DNA from 3 places in the Desemzia sp. FAM 23988 genome. Region 1 is predicted to be linked to each of the others. Evidence: riboswitches for the same ligand, from Rfam matches in the RefSeq annotation. Region 1 holds a riboswitch; each other region holds the start of a gene.
What was found. A riboswitch is a leader RNA that binds a small molecule or an ion and turns the genes downstream of it on or off. The one in region 1 is predicted to bind thiamine pyrophosphate.
Positions count from the first base shown of each region.

Region 2: it holds a riboswitch for thiamine pyrophosphate, as region 1 does, so the genes downstream of both, thiT (energy-coupled thiamine transporter ThiT) here and ACEN4L_RS03400 (YkoF family thiamine/hydroxymethylpyrimidine-binding protein) in region 1, are expected to answer to the same signal.
Region 3: it holds a riboswitch for thiamine pyrophosphate, as region 1 does, so the genes downstream of both, thiM (hydroxyethylthiazole kinase) here and ACEN4L_RS03400 (YkoF family thiamine/hydroxymethylpyrimidine-binding protein) in region 1, are expected to answer to the same signal.

Region 1 covers NZ_JBGQQS010000004.1:10,575-16,318, reverse strand. Annotated here, with positions in the region: gene ACEN4L_RS03420 (YeiH family protein) at 1-266, opposite strand, end outside; gene ACEN4L_RS03415 (LysR substrate-binding domain-containing protein) at 378-1,262, shown strand; gene ACEN4L_RS03410 (SPFH domain-containing protein) at 1,849-2,628, shown strand; gene ACEN4L_RS03405 (hypothetical protein) at 2,698-2,871, opposite strand; TPP riboswitch at 3,039-3,142, shown strand; gene ACEN4L_RS03400 (YkoF family thiamine/hydroxymethylpyrimidine-binding protein) at 3,185-3,817, shown strand; gene ACEN4L_RS03395 (ECF transporter S component) at 3,814-4,401, shown strand; gene ACEN4L_RS03390 (ABC transporter ATP-binding protein) at 4,385-5,744, shown strand, end outside.
Region 2 covers NZ_JBGQQS010000001.1:110,799-116,542, reverse strand. Annotated here, with positions in the region: gene ACEN4L_RS00660 (ribonuclease J) at 1-1,644, shown strand, start outside; gene ACEN4L_RS00655 (HD domain-containing protein) at 2,011-2,676, shown strand; gene ACEN4L_RS00650 (GNAT family N-acetyltransferase) at 2,787-3,260, shown strand; TPP riboswitch at 3,342-3,444, shown strand; gene thiT (energy-coupled thiamine transporter ThiT) at 3,521-4,087, shown strand; gene ACEN4L_RS00640 (hypothetical protein) at 4,257-5,432, shown strand; gene cls (cardiolipin synthase) at 5,523-5,744, shown strand, end outside.
Region 3 covers NZ_JBGQQS010000026.1:30,906-36,119, reverse strand. Annotated here, with positions in the region: gene ACEN4L_RS11790 (YtxH domain-containing protein) at 177-731, shown strand; gene ACEN4L_RS11785 (NADP-dependent oxidoreductase) at 783-1,694, opposite strand; TPP riboswitch at 1,869-1,967, shown strand; TPP riboswitch at 2,035-2,132, shown strand; gene thiM (hydroxyethylthiazole kinase) at 2,253-2,996, shown strand; gene thiD (bifunctional hydroxymethylpyrimidine kinase/phosphomethylpyrimidine kinase) at 2,993-3,805, shown strand; gene thiE (thiamine phosphate synthase) at 3,798-4,424, shown strand; gene ACEN4L_RS11765 (GNAT family N-acetyltransferase) at 4,530-4,808, shown strand; tRNA gene ACEN4L_RS11760 (tRNA-Glu) at 5,020-5,091, shown strand; tRNA gene ACEN4L_RS11755 (tRNA-Thr) at 5,122-5,194, shown strand.

The sequences.
Region 1 (5,744 bases):
ACTTGCTTGATGATTTGAAAATCTAAAATCATTCCATTTAACACGATCGACCATTCTAAGAGAGATTTTTCAGAAAACTTAGTTCCTCTTTTAAAATAAGGCTTGTTTAAAAAAGTATTTCCTAACAAAATTCCTAAAAAAATTGCGATCAGTGCTGCTCCTAGATTTGGCAGAAGGGCAGATAAATACTGGCTGATTAATGATATCAAAACACTGATTAGTAGCCCGGGCAAGATAGGATAGCTTTTTTTGAATTTTGCGAGCATGTTAAACCTCCTCCAAATATTTATGGTATTATGATATACCGAAGATTGTATAAAATAAAATAATCAATTATTATATAATTATAAGAAATTGTTATTGAGGAGTGGCATTAGATGTTAGATTACCGGTACCAAACATTCCTTACTTTGACAGAAGAAATGAATTACACGACCACAGCTAAAAGATTGCACATTACCCAGCCGGCTGTCACCCAGCATATTCAGTCTTTGCAACAGGAGTTAGGGGTTGAACTGATTCATTATGAAAAGAGACAATTATCATTAACCGCTAAAGGAAAACAGCTGCAAAAGGATCTTTATTTGCTCCAAAGAGAGATCGTTAAGGTGCAAGAGCAACTAACTTCTACTGTAGAGCACACTACCCTTTCATTTGGGGCTTCCTTGACGATTGGGGAATACATGATGCCTGGACTAATTGAGTCGTATTTGAACCAATATCCAGCGCACGATATCTCGATGGTAACGGACAATACCCAACATTTGATCGAATTGATGGAACATGGGAAAATTGATTTTGCGGTCGTAGAAGGAGAATTCAATCAGTCTGTATTTGAATTCCAGAAAATCGCTGAAGAACCGTTTATCGCTGTCTGTTCAGAAAAAAGTTCTTTATGGAAACAAGAACAGAGCATTAACGACTTATTTACTACACCTCTTCTAGTCCGTGAAGAAGGATCGGGATCACGCCTGATTTTCGAAACAGCTATAAAAAGCAAAGGGATCCACTTAGACAGCTTTTCGAAAGTTATGATGATTGGGAGCATTGGTGCAACTAAAAAATTAGTCGAAAAAAATTTAGGGATCAGTTTTATTTATCAGATGGCTGTTGAAGAGGAACTCAATAAAGGAATATTGAAAAAGATACCTTTAAGCGATTTTAATGTAATTCATTCATTTCATTTCATTTATCTAAAAAGAATTCAAGTGAGAGGGATGGAGACGATGAAGAACTTTTTAAAAGTCGCGGAATCAAACTAGACAGGCCTAATGTACAAGGCATGTTAAGTTTAACCGCTTTTTTGATTCTAAGCAGCAGAGTTGAAAAAATTCAGGTCTCAACAACTCTATGATCAAAGAGCATGAAATTAATCCAATAGGAATTGGGAGTGATGTAGATGTCAAAGGCTATATACATTATTCCTTTAATTCTGATTTAGGAAGCAAACACTTGTGAAAGAACTAGATTTGTATAAAAATGGCTTTCCAGAATCGCGGTAATTAAATTAATTGCTATAATTAAGCTTAGATATCTAAAGAATCCACCGTTTTTCTTCATTTCTTTGGTATAATGATTAAGATGATTTTTTATGAGAAGAGTAAGGTAAATAGAGTCAACTCGTAAAAGAAAAAGTATGCCGAAAAGAATACATAGGCTTACAGCAGAAAAGCCTGTGTATTTCTTTTTGTGTATTGCAGTAAATAGTTACACGGGGTGGTTTGTTGTAAGAGAGTAAGGAAAAGTATTTGTTATTAAGAAAATTATTTAGTTAAAAAAAGAAAAGAGGACATAGAATTGAACGAAAAAATATACGATAAGAACAGCATCAAAAAAATCAAAGGGTTAATGATTGGTCTTTTAGTCATTATCTTATTGGTAGGTGGATTTTTAGTGTTTTTTGAAAAAATCGAAAATGGTTATGTAGGGGTTCGTTATTCAATGAACGGCGGAGTGAGAGATCAAACGCTAAGCCAAGGGGTTAAATTTGTCGGATTGGATAAAGTAACTCAGTATCCTATTCGCTTACAGACGGTTAAAGCAGAGAAGTTGAATTTGGCTACGGAAGATGGAAAAGCTACCCATGTATCGATTACATATGCTTACAAAGTCGATTCGAAAAAAGTTTCCGATGTGTTTAAAGAATTTGGGAGCATCAGCGTAGAAGATATTGAAGCTAACTGGTTGAAGGCACAATTGCTGAAATCATCGCGTAGTGTCGTTGCTAGATATAGCTTGTTGGATGTAACGGGATCAAAATCAACAGAAGTTCAGCAATCGATTTTAGAAGATTTCACTAAAGCAGTTGAACCTAAAGGATTCTTGGTAGAAGACGTTGCTTTTGGAGTTCCAGATGTTGATGCGGAAACGCAAAAATCCATTGATGAGATCATCAAAGCGGGTCAAGAAAAAGAAAAAGCTCTCTTGGAAGCCGATACAGCCAAAACAAAAGCAGACAGTTTAGCTTACCAAAAAGTAAAAGCAGCAGAAGCAGAGGCGGAAGCCAATAAAAAATTATCTGAATCCATTTCTGAAGAATTGATCAAGTTAAAAGAAGTAGAAGCACGTTTAGAACATGGTTGGGTTGAAGTACAAACGGGTCAGGCAATTGTTGATACTAACGAGTAGGTGATAAAAATGATTTTCTTCTTAGGTAAACTTATTTTTGCAGCGATAGTGGTCATTTTAATAGGAAACTTATTGTCTTTGCTGTTTAAAAAAGATCCTAAACAGGAAGATGATGATTTGAATTTTTAAGGACTTGTTGCAAAAAGGGAAAAGGGATTCTTGTTTCACAACACAAGCTCTCTTTTTTTCCTTTCTTTTTTCTGCCACAGCTTTTATTACTTTATATTTCTTATCTTCATTCATCGTTAGTATTATCCTTTTCATGATTTTATTTTATCATTTTGGGACATTTTATGCTTCGACCTACTTAGGACATTATCACGTTCGAACGATAAATTCTAAAATAATAAAAATGTTTAGCTTGCCATCGATTTTCTTTTCAAGTATACTGAATTAACAAAATTAAATAGTTATTTAATCCGGAGAGCCTTTTAAAGGAGGCTGAGAGTGCTAGAAGCAGATTCGTGAACCTGATCAACTTTATTGTTGCGTAGGAAGATTATAATTTTTACTATACTCTTTTTCTGGATTATTAACTGGAAAAGGAGTTTTTATTTTGTCAAAAAAAGAATATGTCTCATACGGCAGTTGCGCAGTAGGTGTTCCTGGTTCAAAAGAAGGAATTGCGGGAATTAGATTCAACTTAGCCCCGATGTCTGATAACTTTGTCGACATTATCCTCTCTTCACTTGAAAATGTAGACACTTCTATGGTGTGGAGTGAAACTGATCCCACTTCAACGGTTTACCGTGGTAGAGAATCGGCTGTATTTGACGGCGTTCGAGCGGTATTTTCTCAAGCATATCATGATGATGTACATATGAGTCTTCATATGACTATCTCGAAAGGTTGCCCGGGAGATCACGATGCAGACTACACACTTGATTATGATGATAGACGTATCAATGACCGCAACAGCCGCAAAAGATCCTTCCCAGTTGTTGGTAAATTTTCGCTGTATCCAATGGGCACTGATAACTATATGTCACTTATTGAAGAAGTGGTTAACAATGGGATTGACCGAGGTGTTTATGCTGGAAGTGGCCATTACACGACTTACTTAAAAGGTGAAGTACATGATGTCTTTGATTATTTAGAATATGTCGCAGAAAGAACAGGCAAAGATGTTAGCCATTATATTATAGAAGCCTCTTTACTCTGTAACTTACCTGAGGGGGAATCATTATGAATAAAGAGCCATTGAAATTAAGAGACTTTATTTTTATGGGATTAATCTCTGTCGCATTTGGAATTGTTTATTTAATTGCATTGTATTTAGGAGCTGCTCTAACAACTGCTCTCACTCCAGCAGGTATTGGTATTTTAGGATATGAACCTTTTTACGGGATATGGTTTATGGCACCTGTTGTTGCTCTTTACGTTCTTAGACGGCCAAGCGTGGGTATTATTACTGAAATATTTGCTGCTGTTATAGAAGTTGTTTTGGGAAATGTTTTTGGTCCCATTGTTATAGTCAGTGCCTTTATTCAAGGTTTAGGTGTTGAATTGCCTTATATGTTTACGAAATACCGTCGCTATAATATGAGAAATTCAATGGTAGGTGCCGTTTTGGCTACCATTTTCAGTTTTATCTGGACTGCATTCAGAAACGATTATGCTTCACTTGAAATTTCTATCGTTATCGCTATCTTTGTTATTCGTTTAGTAAGTTCACTTATTTTTACTGGGTTTATTGCGCATAAAATTTGTATTGCTTTGGACAATACGGGGCTATTGAAATCTTATGGTGTCAGTCATGAAAAAGGGAAATAATCATGGACTTGTTGTTGAGCAATTAGAATTCAATCTAGAAGATAGCGTACACTTTTTGGATATAAGTTTTTCAATCAATCCTGGAGAAATTGTGCTTCTAGCGGGTGCAAGCGGATCAGGAAAAAGTACACTAGCAGGTGTTCTAACAGGATATTATCCTGAAAGTGGCGGCACATTAAAATCCGGCACAATTTCTGTTTCTGGACAAGACCTATTATCTATGGACAATCAGGAATCTATGAGGTATATATCTGCATCATTTCAGAATGCCCGACTAGCATTTGCTATGGAAAATCTCTATCAAGAATTAATTTTTTGCTTAGAGAACAAAGGTTTTGATCCTTCATTAATGGATGAAATGGTTAAAGAACACGCAAAGAAAACAGGTGTTACCGAATTGCTTGAACGTTCTTTTGATGCCATGTCTGGTGGAGAATTACAGCGATCAAACTTTTCATGTTTGGAAATCATTGATCCACTCGTCTATATATTAGATGAACCATTTTCTAACTTGGATGATCAAAAAGCAAACGAACTTCAAGAAACAATTTTAGAACTAAAAAAACAAAATAAAATCATTCTAGTCATCGATCACCGTCTTGATAGGTGGCAATTCGTTGACCGAATGATGGTATTAAGTCGAGTGGGGCAACTTCTAGAGACAAATATCTCACTTAATCCACTTTCTACTAACGATCAACTCCTACTTGAACAAGAAGGGTTATTATCAGAACTAGAAAAACCTCTGCAACGAGCAGAAGTATCAAATAACTTGGAGCCTATTTTTCAAATCGAAAATATAACGATTAAACTAGGAGAATATAAAACAAAGTGGCTGAAAAAAATGTGGCATCCTTACCGCATTTTAGTAAAAAACTGCAACATGAAGATTTATCCAGGAGAATTAATTGCATTACAAGGAAAAAGTGGATCCGGTAAATCAACTATTTTTCAGACGATTCTGGGGGAATATCCTTTTGACGGGACTATGCATATGAAAGATTTAAAGTTTGATTCTAAGAATAGGAAAGATTGGCTTTCTCAAATTGGAGTTGTTTTTCAAGATCCTTCTCTTCAATTTTTAACAACTTCATGTTTTGACGAATTGAATATTGGAGTGCAAGCTGTTTATCCTGAAAAGACTGAAGAAGAAACTACAAAATTAATCACTAATCTCTTGAAGCGACATAACTTAGAAGATCAAGCTTCTACTTCACCATGGCTTTTAAGTCAGGGTCAACAACGCCGATTAGCAGTACTTTGTATGTTAATTAAAGGACAGAGACTGCTACTAGTTGATGAACCAACCTACGGTCAAGATAAACAAAATGCACTCGAAATTA
Region 2 (5,744 bases), on a different contig from region 1:
CGTGAAAATGGTAAAAATATGTACGTTGTGGAAGTAGATGAAGAAATTTTTGTTCTGGATTGCGGATTGATGTATCCAGAAACAGAATTATTTGGAATCGATGTTGTCATTCCAAATTTTGATTATTTAGAAGCAAATAAAGATCGTGTTACTGCAGTGTTCTTAACACATGGACATGAAGATTCTATAGGAGCTTTACCGTATTTTCTGCAAAAATTCAATGTGCCGGTATTTGGTACTGAATTAACAATGGCGTTAGCTAAAATGAGTGTCGAAGAAAAAGGACAAGTGGCTCATTTTGATGATTACCATGTAGTCGATGAGCATACCGAAATTGAATTTGGCAACGCAGTAGTGAGTTTCTTTAGAACCACTCACTCTATCCCTGATTCTGTCGGAATCGTTGTTAAAACGGATGAAGGCAGCATTGTCTATACAGGAAACTTTAAGTTTGATCAGAGTGCTAAACCGATGTATAAAACAGATTTAAACCGCATCAGCGATATCGGCAGAAGCAATGTATTGGCACTGTTAAGTGATTCTAGTGAAGCTGAAAGTCCTGTTGAAAATGTGAGTGAATTGAAAGTTGCTGAAGAAGTATTGGATACTTTCCAAAATACAAATGGACGAATCATTGTGGCCGCTGTGGCCAGCAATATTCTAAGAATCCAACAAGTATTGGACGCAGCACATCGTTCCAATCGTAAAATCTTTATTACCGGAAAACATTTGGAAGAGATTGTCGACAAAGCATTAAAATTAGACAAATTGCAATTGCCAAGCGATGAATTGATCGTTTCTGTAAAAGAGATTGAAAAATACGAAGACCAAGAAATCGTTGTACTTGAAACAGGGAGCACCGGCGAACCGATCCAAACCTTACAACGTATGGCAAAAGGCAAGCATCCGCAAGTGAATATCAAAGAAGGCGATCTAGTTTATATCGTGACTAGCCCTTCAAATGAAATGGAAGTTACAGTAGCCACTACTGAAAATATGGTTTACCGTGCTGGTGGAGAAGTGAAACAAATCACCGATAATCTGAAAGCTTCTGGACATGCTACACCGAACGATCTGAAGTTGATGATTAACTTGATCCAACCGAAGTACTTCATCCCTGTAACGGGAGAGTACCGTATGTTAGCAGCTCATGCTGACTTGGCTCATGAAGTAGGGATCTCATATAAAAATATCATTATTCCTGGCAAAGGAGATATCATGGAATATTCTCATAACCGCTTGACAATGTCTGGTCAAGTAGAATCTGGGAATACTATGGTAGACGGTATTGGAATCGGGGATATTGGAAATATTGTCTTGCGTGACCGTAAGCTATTGTCTCAAGATGGGATTCTGATCGCTGTGGTGACAATTAATCGTAAAACAAAAGAAATTACGTCTGGTCCACAAGTCATGACTCGTGGTTTTGTATACGTCAAAGAAAATACGCAATTGATTGAACAAAGCAGCGAAATGGTCCAAAAAGTCGTTGAAGAGAACTTACAGCAAAATGAATTTGAATGGGGAGCTTTGAAGCAAGACATCAGAGACTCATTAAGCAAATTCTTGTTCGATAAGACACGCAGAAGACCGGTTATCTTACCGATCATTATGGAAGTCAGCAATTCAAAACGCAGAAGATAAATTAAGGCATAGGCTAGGACATTTGTCCTAGCCTTATTTAAAACCCTTAATGGGTCGTTCAAAAAGTGGTTCTACAATATTTGACGTTGGTAAGTAAAAAAATTAATTCTAAACTTTTTAGAAGCTCATTCCTAGAAATTTATGGAGGACTATGGGGTTGCTTGTAGCCATGGAAAAGGAAGCAATGGGAATTACTTAGCGTTAGGCTTTAGCCGTTACGCTAAGTTTGAAGCTTGCAAGTCTTGAGATGTGGTTTTCAGCTCAAGGCGGTCCCATGGCGGTCCATAAGCAACCCCATAGGCTGGAGGAAATTTCTCTACCAACGCTAGAAGATGAAGAACCCAAAAAGTTTAGAGAGGACAAAATATGAAAACAGACCTTCAAAAAGAGATTTTAAAGCAGACAGAACAGTTTGTCTTTCAGTTATTGAAGAAAGACGCTTCCGGACATGATTGGTGGCATATTCATCGTGTACGTAATCTAGCCTTGCAAATGGCAGCTGAAGAACCCGGGGAAGTAGATGCTTTTATTTGTGAGATGGCTGCATTGCTGCATGATGTCCCAGATGAAAAATTAAATGAGACACCTGAAGCAGGAGAAAAAAAATTAACCGATTGGTTGAATCAGCTATCTTTAACCCACGCCGAAAAAGAGTCTCTTTTATTTATTGTGCTGAACTTGTCCTATAAAGGTGGAACCAATAAAATAGAGATGACTTCTATAGAGGGAAAACTCGTGCAAGATGCAGATCGGTTAGATGCCATTGGAGCAATCGGTATTGCCAGAACAATGGCTTATTCGGGTTCCCGTGGTCGGTTGATTCATGATCCTTCTAAAATGCCGAGAGAAGGGGTATCTTACGAAGAGTATCGATCTGGAGAAGATACAGCGATCATGCATTTTTATGAAAAATTATTAAAGTTGAAAGACACGATGAATACTCAAACAGGAAGATCTTTTGCTGAAAACAGACACCAGTTTATGGAACAGTTTTTGCAAGAATTTTATTTGGAGTGGGATGGGTTGAAGTAATCAGAGTATTGCAAATCAGAGAAATTAAGAACGTTTCAAGAGACATTTATTAGTCCTGTCTGTTATTCTTATACTGAAAAAGAATAATGAAAAAGGCAAGGTGAAGGGCTATGGAAAAGATAATTCTAAGAGAAGCGGTTATAGAAGATGCTCCAAAATTAGAAAATTATGCCATTGATTCAAATTCTTATATTGTTAAGCCAATGGATGCTTTAACCGAGAGTATGCATGAAACTGAAAAACACCCGATTTTGATTTTAAAGGGGCAGGAATTGATTGGTTTTTTTATCCTTCAACTTGGAGTAGGGGTGTCCACTTTTACAGACAATCCAAAAGCAATTCTATTTAGAGCACATTCGATTGATTTGAATTATCAAGGAGAAGGATATGCTAAAAAGTCTTTAGAACTGCTGCCCGACTATGTGCGCTATCATTATCCCATGATCAACGAAATTGTGTTGTCTGTCTCTATAGACAATATCAGCAGTCAAATGCTGTATATTCAATCAGGTTTTTCAAATACTCAACAACGGATCAACATAGGGGACAGTATAGAATTTGTATTAGCTAAAAAGTTAGACTAATCAAATCGTTTCAACCCGGAGAGCAGTATTGACAAGGGTTGAAATATTCGGTATAGTGAATAGGTAAAAACTGAATGAACGTCCATCACAAAGGGGTGCTTTTTTAAGCTGAGATTGAATCGATGATTCTGACCCTTCGAACCTGTTCGTTAGCACGAGCGTAGGAATTGTGACAGAGCACAAAAGTATGTAGTCTAATTACTCAAGTGATCTCCTCCTTTGTTGTTTGGCATTGTTCAAATTATAAAGGAGGTTTTTTTATGCGCAACAAAAAGTTTGGTGTGTGGATAGAAGGGACGATTATAGCTGCTTTAGCCATTGTATTATCGCTTATCCCAACAAATATCGGTCCGTCTTTTACAGTTTCATTAGGGATGGTGCCTCTCACGCTTTATGCGTTTAGGAGAGGTTTTGTTCCAGCAGTTTATGCTGGTTTTTTATGGGGGATCTTGCATTTTGTAATTGGTAATGCCTATATTCTAAGTCCTTTACAAGGATTTATTGAATATTTTATTGCCTTTGCCTTTGCAGGTTTCGGAGGATTATTTGCTGCTAAAATCCATTCGCTCAGTCAAACCGATCAGACGGTTAAATTGAATCTGTACATTGTTCTGGGAACATTTTCCGGTACGATGGCACGATTCTTCTGGCATTTTGTAGCAGGTTATTATTTCTGGGGCAGCTACGCACCAGAAGGAATGAGTGCTTTGCTGTATTCTTTCGTGACACAGATTTTGAGTGGAGTAATCACAGCGGTCGTAGTCAGCATCTTACTGATAGCGATCAAAAAAACAGCACCACAATTATTTTCATCAACAACACGTTAATACAAGATCAAAGGACGGGATATTACTATCTCGTCTTTTTTTTTAAAGCTAAAAAGAGTTGTCGGTCAAAATTATGATTGACTTTTTTTTCGACTAGTACATACTAAATAAGTAATGTTATCCTTTTTAGGAGAATGCATTAAGCAACCCATAAGGAAGTGAAGCACATATGACAAAAAATAAAAGTGAAAAAAAGAAATCCCAATGGAGTACCGTGATTCTTGTAATGGGAGGTTCAGCAATTATTGGTTTAACGATTGGTTTTGTTGCAGGAGTATTTTTGGAAACTGATGCAATTGAATTAAATTTAAGTCTGTTGTTTATTGGGTTCATAGCTTTTTTTATCAGTTATTTGATACATATTTTACTTCATGAAATGGGTCATTTGGTATTTGGATTGATGACCGGCTATGCTTATGTTTCTTTCCGAATAGGTTCCTTGACGTTAGTCAAAGAAGAAGGAAGTATCCAACAAAAACGAATGAACTTACCTGGTACAGGAGGACAATGTTTGATGTCCCCTCCTGCATACAACGAGGGTGATTTTCCATTTGTGTTATATAATTTAGGCGGAGTTTTAATGAATGCAGTGCTTTCTATCGCACTATTTGGGCTAATCTTTAACGGTGTATTTTCCCCCCCTATCTTGATGACAATTTTGAGTGCTTTTGCATTAGCAGGTTTGTTTACAGCAGCAACCAATGGAATTCCGATGAAAATGGGAGGCATACCAAATGATGGCTACAATTTGTATTTGTTGTTAAAAAACCAAGAAAATAAATACGCTTTTTACACCCAACTCAAAATAAATGCTTTGATGACACAAGGAAAACGAGTGAAAGATATTCCGCTAACAACTCTTCAATTAGAAGGAGAAAAAGACTATTCCAATCCTTTAAAAGTCGCCATGTATTTATTGGAATATAACTGGTATATAGATCAGTTGAAATTTGAAGAAGCGAGACTATGCTTAACAGCTTTTGATCCGTATATAGAAGAAATGTCAGTGTTATATAAGAATGAATTAACTTGTGAACGCTTGTTTTTAGAGTTGATTCAAGATGCAGACCCATTCGTAGTGAAGAAATTTTATACCAAAGAATTACAGAAATACATTAAAATGACGACTTATTTGCCGAATAAGAAACGGTTAATGATGGCTTATGAAGCTTTCCATCAACGGAATTACCCCAAAGCTATGGAATATTATAATGAATTGCAGAAAACCGCGACTATATACCCTGTAAAAGGCGAATCAGCTATGGAACGGATATTGGGAGAGTGGATAAAAGAAAAAATGTCCTTTCTTACTATGGCTGATGAGAAAAAAGAGTATGATAGCTAAGGTGATGACACGACAAGTCGATATCTATTTGTTCAATGAGGAGTGCTTTTATTTGAAGAAAAAGAATGTTGGAAAGAGATGTGAGTTTTAATGAATTACGTTTTTTATTTTATTTCATTATTATTAACGGTTAATACTGTATTTGCAGCTGTTACAGTGTTTCGAGAAAAGAGAGATATTGCAGCTACTTGGGCGTGGTTGCTGGTATTAAACTTTTTGCCGGGTATAGGATTTATCATTTATTTTTTTATTGGCAAAAAGATCTCCAGAGAAAAGATTTTTGATATACAAGCTCAAGAAAGTATCGGTATG
Region 3 (5,214 bases), on a different contig from region 1:
GGAGATGATTGGTCTGCATTTAGTTTTAGAAATATACTTTTTAAAACTGTCTAGAAAGTGATCTCGTATATTTTGAGTGCGTTTTACTTTAGAGAATTCTATATTTGTTATATGATAATCATGTAAACACTTATAGGAATACAGGAAAAACAAGAAGTGAGAGGAGCACGAATAGTATGAAATTAACAAAATTGATGGACATGGGAACCGATTATGCTCAAGATGCATACGATACAGCGAAAGACTATTTACCTTCCACACACCATATGCACCATATGGCTAAACCAAGTATGAAGACCAAAGCCAAACTTGCTAAAGGGGTTACTAAGGCGATGCCTGCCAAGGTAAAACATATGGAAGTGGCTAAAATGATTGCTCTGCCTTTAGCAGGTGCACTAGTTGCCTTGTTATTTGCGCCTAAGTCTGGGAAAGAATTACGTTCGGATATTAAGGATAAATTTACCGACGTTAAAGATACTGGAATGGAAAAAGGGCAAGAATGGAAAGAAGTAGGAGTAGAAAAAGCACAGGAATGGAAAGAGGTCGGCGAAGAGAAAGCTCAGGACTTAAAAGAAAAATATTCTGACGAAATGGAAGCTCCGCATGGAAACGTTCATGGGACATCAGCAGAACCTAATGAAGATCAAACGATTCCTGCAGATAAGTTGGATGAAACTCTCAACGATTTAGATTATGATTCTGAAAAAGATCTATTAGATGAGAACCAATAAAAATAAACAAAAAGATGGAGTCAAGAAAAATTCTTGACTCCATCTTTTTGTTTATTTTACTTTAATCACGATTTTTCCTCTTGTATGACCTGTTTCACTTTGTTCATGTGCTTTACGTACCCCTTCTTCTGTAAAAGGGTAAGTTTGACTGACTATGGCTTTGATTTTTCCACTGGTAAGTAAATCAGCTAAGGTTTGCAGGCGTTCGCTTGTGGGGGTCATACTGAAAATAATTCCTATCATCCCTAATTTTTTTAATGTAGTTTCATCCGGTTCTTGTACTAAGGAAACTAAGCGCCCGCCTTTTTTTAGAACAGTGAAACTTTTTTCTTGAGTTTTGCCTCCTAAAGGGTCTAGTACGAGATCGACATCACTGACTGCTTTTTCAAAATCCTCTTTGTTGTAATCAATGAAATAGTCCACGCCTAGAGAAGTAAGGAATGCTTTGTTTTTCTCACTGGCTGTCGAAATAACGTAAGCTTTGTAATGTTTAGCAATTTGTATAGCCAATGAGCCTACTCCGCCAGCCCCTGCGTGAATCAAGACTTTTTCATTATCCCTTAATTGTCCTTTATCTATTAAAGCTTCCCAAGCGGTTTGTCCAGCTAATGGAATTGCAGCTGCTTCCACAAAAGAGAGTTTATCAGGGATTTTAATCGTTACTTCGGCGCGAGATCGGGCATATTCAGCGTAAGTTTTGGATGCATTAGCAAATACACGATCACCTGGCTTTACATTCGTGACATTTGTACCAATTTCACTTACGATACCAGCGACATCACCACCAAGCACCATAGGAAGTTTGCCGCCCATTTTACCGGAACGTCTTTTGCAATCAACGGGGTTAATGGAGAAAGCATGAACTTCAATTAATACCTGATCATCTTTGATAGAAGGCTTCTCCATTTCCATCTCTCTTAATTGATCAGCTGACCCAAATTCTTTAATCGCGATAGTTTTCATAAAAAGGTACTCCTCTCTCTGATTGGTTCTCTAGTTATGATTACTTTAACACTGCTATCTTAAGACCACAAATAATGAGGCTTTTATACTTTAAAAGAGAACGAGGAGCGGTGTATTAAAGACAGTAAAGTGATTGATTAAATTTATTATCTATAGTAAACTTATAAGTAATTAAATGTTTTGCAGGGGGACATAATCGTGTTGAGAAGGTTAAAACCTGACCCTTTGAACCTGTTAGTTAACACTAACGTAGGGAGCACAATCGTACATATGTATTCTAACGACTATATTCGTACTGAGCTCTCCAATTTTATTTGGGGAGCTTTTTCTTTTGTAAAACGCTTAATTGCGGGGGGACACAGTCGTGTTGAGAAGGTAAAACCTGACCCTTTGAACCTGTTAGTTCATACTGACGTAGGGAGCAAATAGTGAGTTTCTTATACACTTTTTTGGCTTCTGCATATTTGTAGAGCCTTTTTTTGTGCTCACGTTCTATAAAGGAGGATTGAGATCAGCCTATTTGAATAAGCTAGAGAAACCAAGGAAAGGGTGTAATAAATGTTATCAAGAGTCAAACAAACAGCTCCTTTAGTCCATTGTATCACTAATTATGTGGTGGCAAATTTTACGGCTAATGGATTACTTGCTATCGGAGCTTCTCCTATTATGGCGGATGAAGTGAATGAGGTTGCTGATGTCGTGACAGCTGCTCAAGGAGTATTGATCAATATCGGTACCGTAAATGACCGCACTATCCAAACGATGTTGGTAGCTGGAAAAAAAGCAAATGAGTTAGGAGTTCCTGTTGTACTGGATCCTGTAGGAATCGGTATTTCAAGCTATCGAAAACAAGTGGTGCAACAACTTTTAAAAAGAATGCAGGTTGATTTGATCCGCTGCAATGCAGGAGAACTAGCCGCAATTGCAGGTAAAGAATGGCATCAAAAAGGAGTGGACAGCGGCATAGGGGCGATGCCTGTTTCCAAAGTAGCGCGAGAAATTGCCTTGAAGTATCGCTGTCAAGTCATCGTCACAGGAGAAACCGATTATTTAACGGATGGTCAAGAAGAGCGATACGTGTCTGGAGGCAACGAAATTGCTACACGTATTACAGGTATGGGGTGTTTATTAAGCGCTGTTTGTACAGCTTCGCTTGCGAGTGGAAAAGAAGCCTCATTCAATCAATTAGCCACCACTCTACAAGCGTATAAACAAGCTGCTGAACAGAGTGGAAATGAAGTGGGGACATTCGCTGTACAATTTATGAATGCTCTGCAAAAGATAGCGGAGGCAGGACAATGATTGCATTAACGATTGCAGGATCAGATTCAGGCGGGGGAGCTGGGATTCAAGCAGATCTCAAAACATTTCAAGAGTTAGGGGTATTTGGGACCACAGCCATTACAGCATTAACAGATCAAAATACACTGGGTGTACATGATATTTATGAAGTACCGCCATATTTTGTGCAACAACAGATCCAAACTGTACTAGATGATTTTTCAGTAAAAGCTATCAAAACGGGGATGTTGTTTTCAGTTGAAATAATTGATGGGGTAGCTGAAATCCTAAAAAAACAAAATATACCGCTTATCGTTGATCCGGTGATGATTGCAAAAGGCGGAGCAAAGCTATTGCAAGAATCAGCAGCAAAAACTTTAATAGAAAAGCTGTTTCCCTATACCACCATTTGCACCCCAAACATCCCAGAAGCAGAAGTGCTGACAGGTATTCGTATTAAAAATACGAAAGATATAGAAAAAGCAGCACAACAACTGTTGCGAATGGGCATTCAATGTGTTGTCATCAAAGGTGGACATTTAGAAGAAGAACAGGCAATTGATAGAGTATACACTTGCGAGCAGTCTTTTCAATTGACCACCAATCGTGTGAAAACAAAAGATACACATGGGACAGGCTGTACATTTTCTGCTGCTTTAACAGCCAATATAGCGAAAGGACTATCCATGCAAGAAGCGATCGTTGAAGCGAAAAAATTTATTCAACTAGCTGTTTCTACACCGCTTTATATTGGTCACGGTCATGGGCCGACGAACCACTTTGCTTACAAATGCAACCAAGGAATATGTGAGGTAGAAGTAAATGGATAGAAGTATTTTAACTATTTATTTTGTCATGGGTACAGTGAATTGCAAAAAAGACCCATTGAAAACACTCGAAGAAGCTTTGCAGGCAGGGATAACCTGTTTTCAGTTACGCGAGAAAGGAAAAGGAGCGTTGACTGGTTCAGCCTATGTAGATTTTGCCAAAGCATGTCAAAGATTGTGTGCAATGTACCAAGTACCTTTTATTGTCAATGACGATGTTGAGCTTGCTATACAATTAAATGCTGATGGTATACACGTGGGACAAGATGATTTAGCCTTGACAGCCTTTCGGAAGAGAGTAAAAGGAAACCTTGTAGGTGTTTCAGTCCATAATGTTGAAGAAATGGAACAGGCTATAGTTAATGGAGCAGATTACGTTGGAATTGGCCCAATCTATCCAACACAGTCTAAAAAAGATGCTGCCTCCCCAGTAGGATTGAACTGCATACGTACGATACGAAAACAGTTTGGTACTTTTCCAATAGTAGGTATTGGTGGTATCACGGAAGAAAATGCAGCTGGAATTCGTGCTTCGGGAGCAGATGGGGTGTCCGTCATATCTGCTATCTGTGGCAGTGAAGACCTAAAACAGACAGTAGAAAAGTTGCAAAAAAGCAGCTGATGCAAAAATATTTTTCTTGTGCAGTAGGATTAAAAGGATGAACAAACTGGAAGCAGTAAATAAGAAATGCTAAAATGACATTGATTGAAGAAAGGGGGAAGAACAATGGAGTTTGAAAAAGGGGATAATCGCTTTTATAAAAATGACGAAAGTGGAAAAATGATTGCAGAAATTACCTATATACCTTCCGGTGAAGATAAAGTACTGGTTGATCATACATTTGTTGACCCAAGTTTAAGAGGGCAAGGCGTTGCTGAACAATTAGTAGATCGTACAGTCCAAGAAATGGAAACAGAAGGTAAAAAAATGGTTGCTGTGTGTCCGTATGTAGTAAGTTTATTTGAACGGAAATCTGATAAATATCAAGATATTATAGCGAAATAAAGATGAGCTAGGCTCTAAAATCGATCTTTTTAGTAATAGTCTAAAACGAGATCGATTTTAGAGTTTTTGTGTTAAACATTCAAAAAACAAAGCAGTAATGAATAACTATTAAAAAAAAATTAAAAAAGATGCAAAAAAGGCTTTATTCTCTTTACATTATAGAAAATATTTTATATAATTCATTTTGTGCTTATCACTCAAATGCTTATCAGGCCCGTTGGTCAAGCGGTTAAGACACTGCCCTTTCACGGCGGTAACACGGGTTCGAATCCCGTACGGGTCATCCTAACCAAGTTTAATAATTATACCGTTCGCCGGCTTAGCTCAGTTGGTAGAGCATCGCACTCGTAACGCGGGGGTCACAGGTTCAAGTCCTGCAGCCGGCATAATACGAAAGAAGATAGAT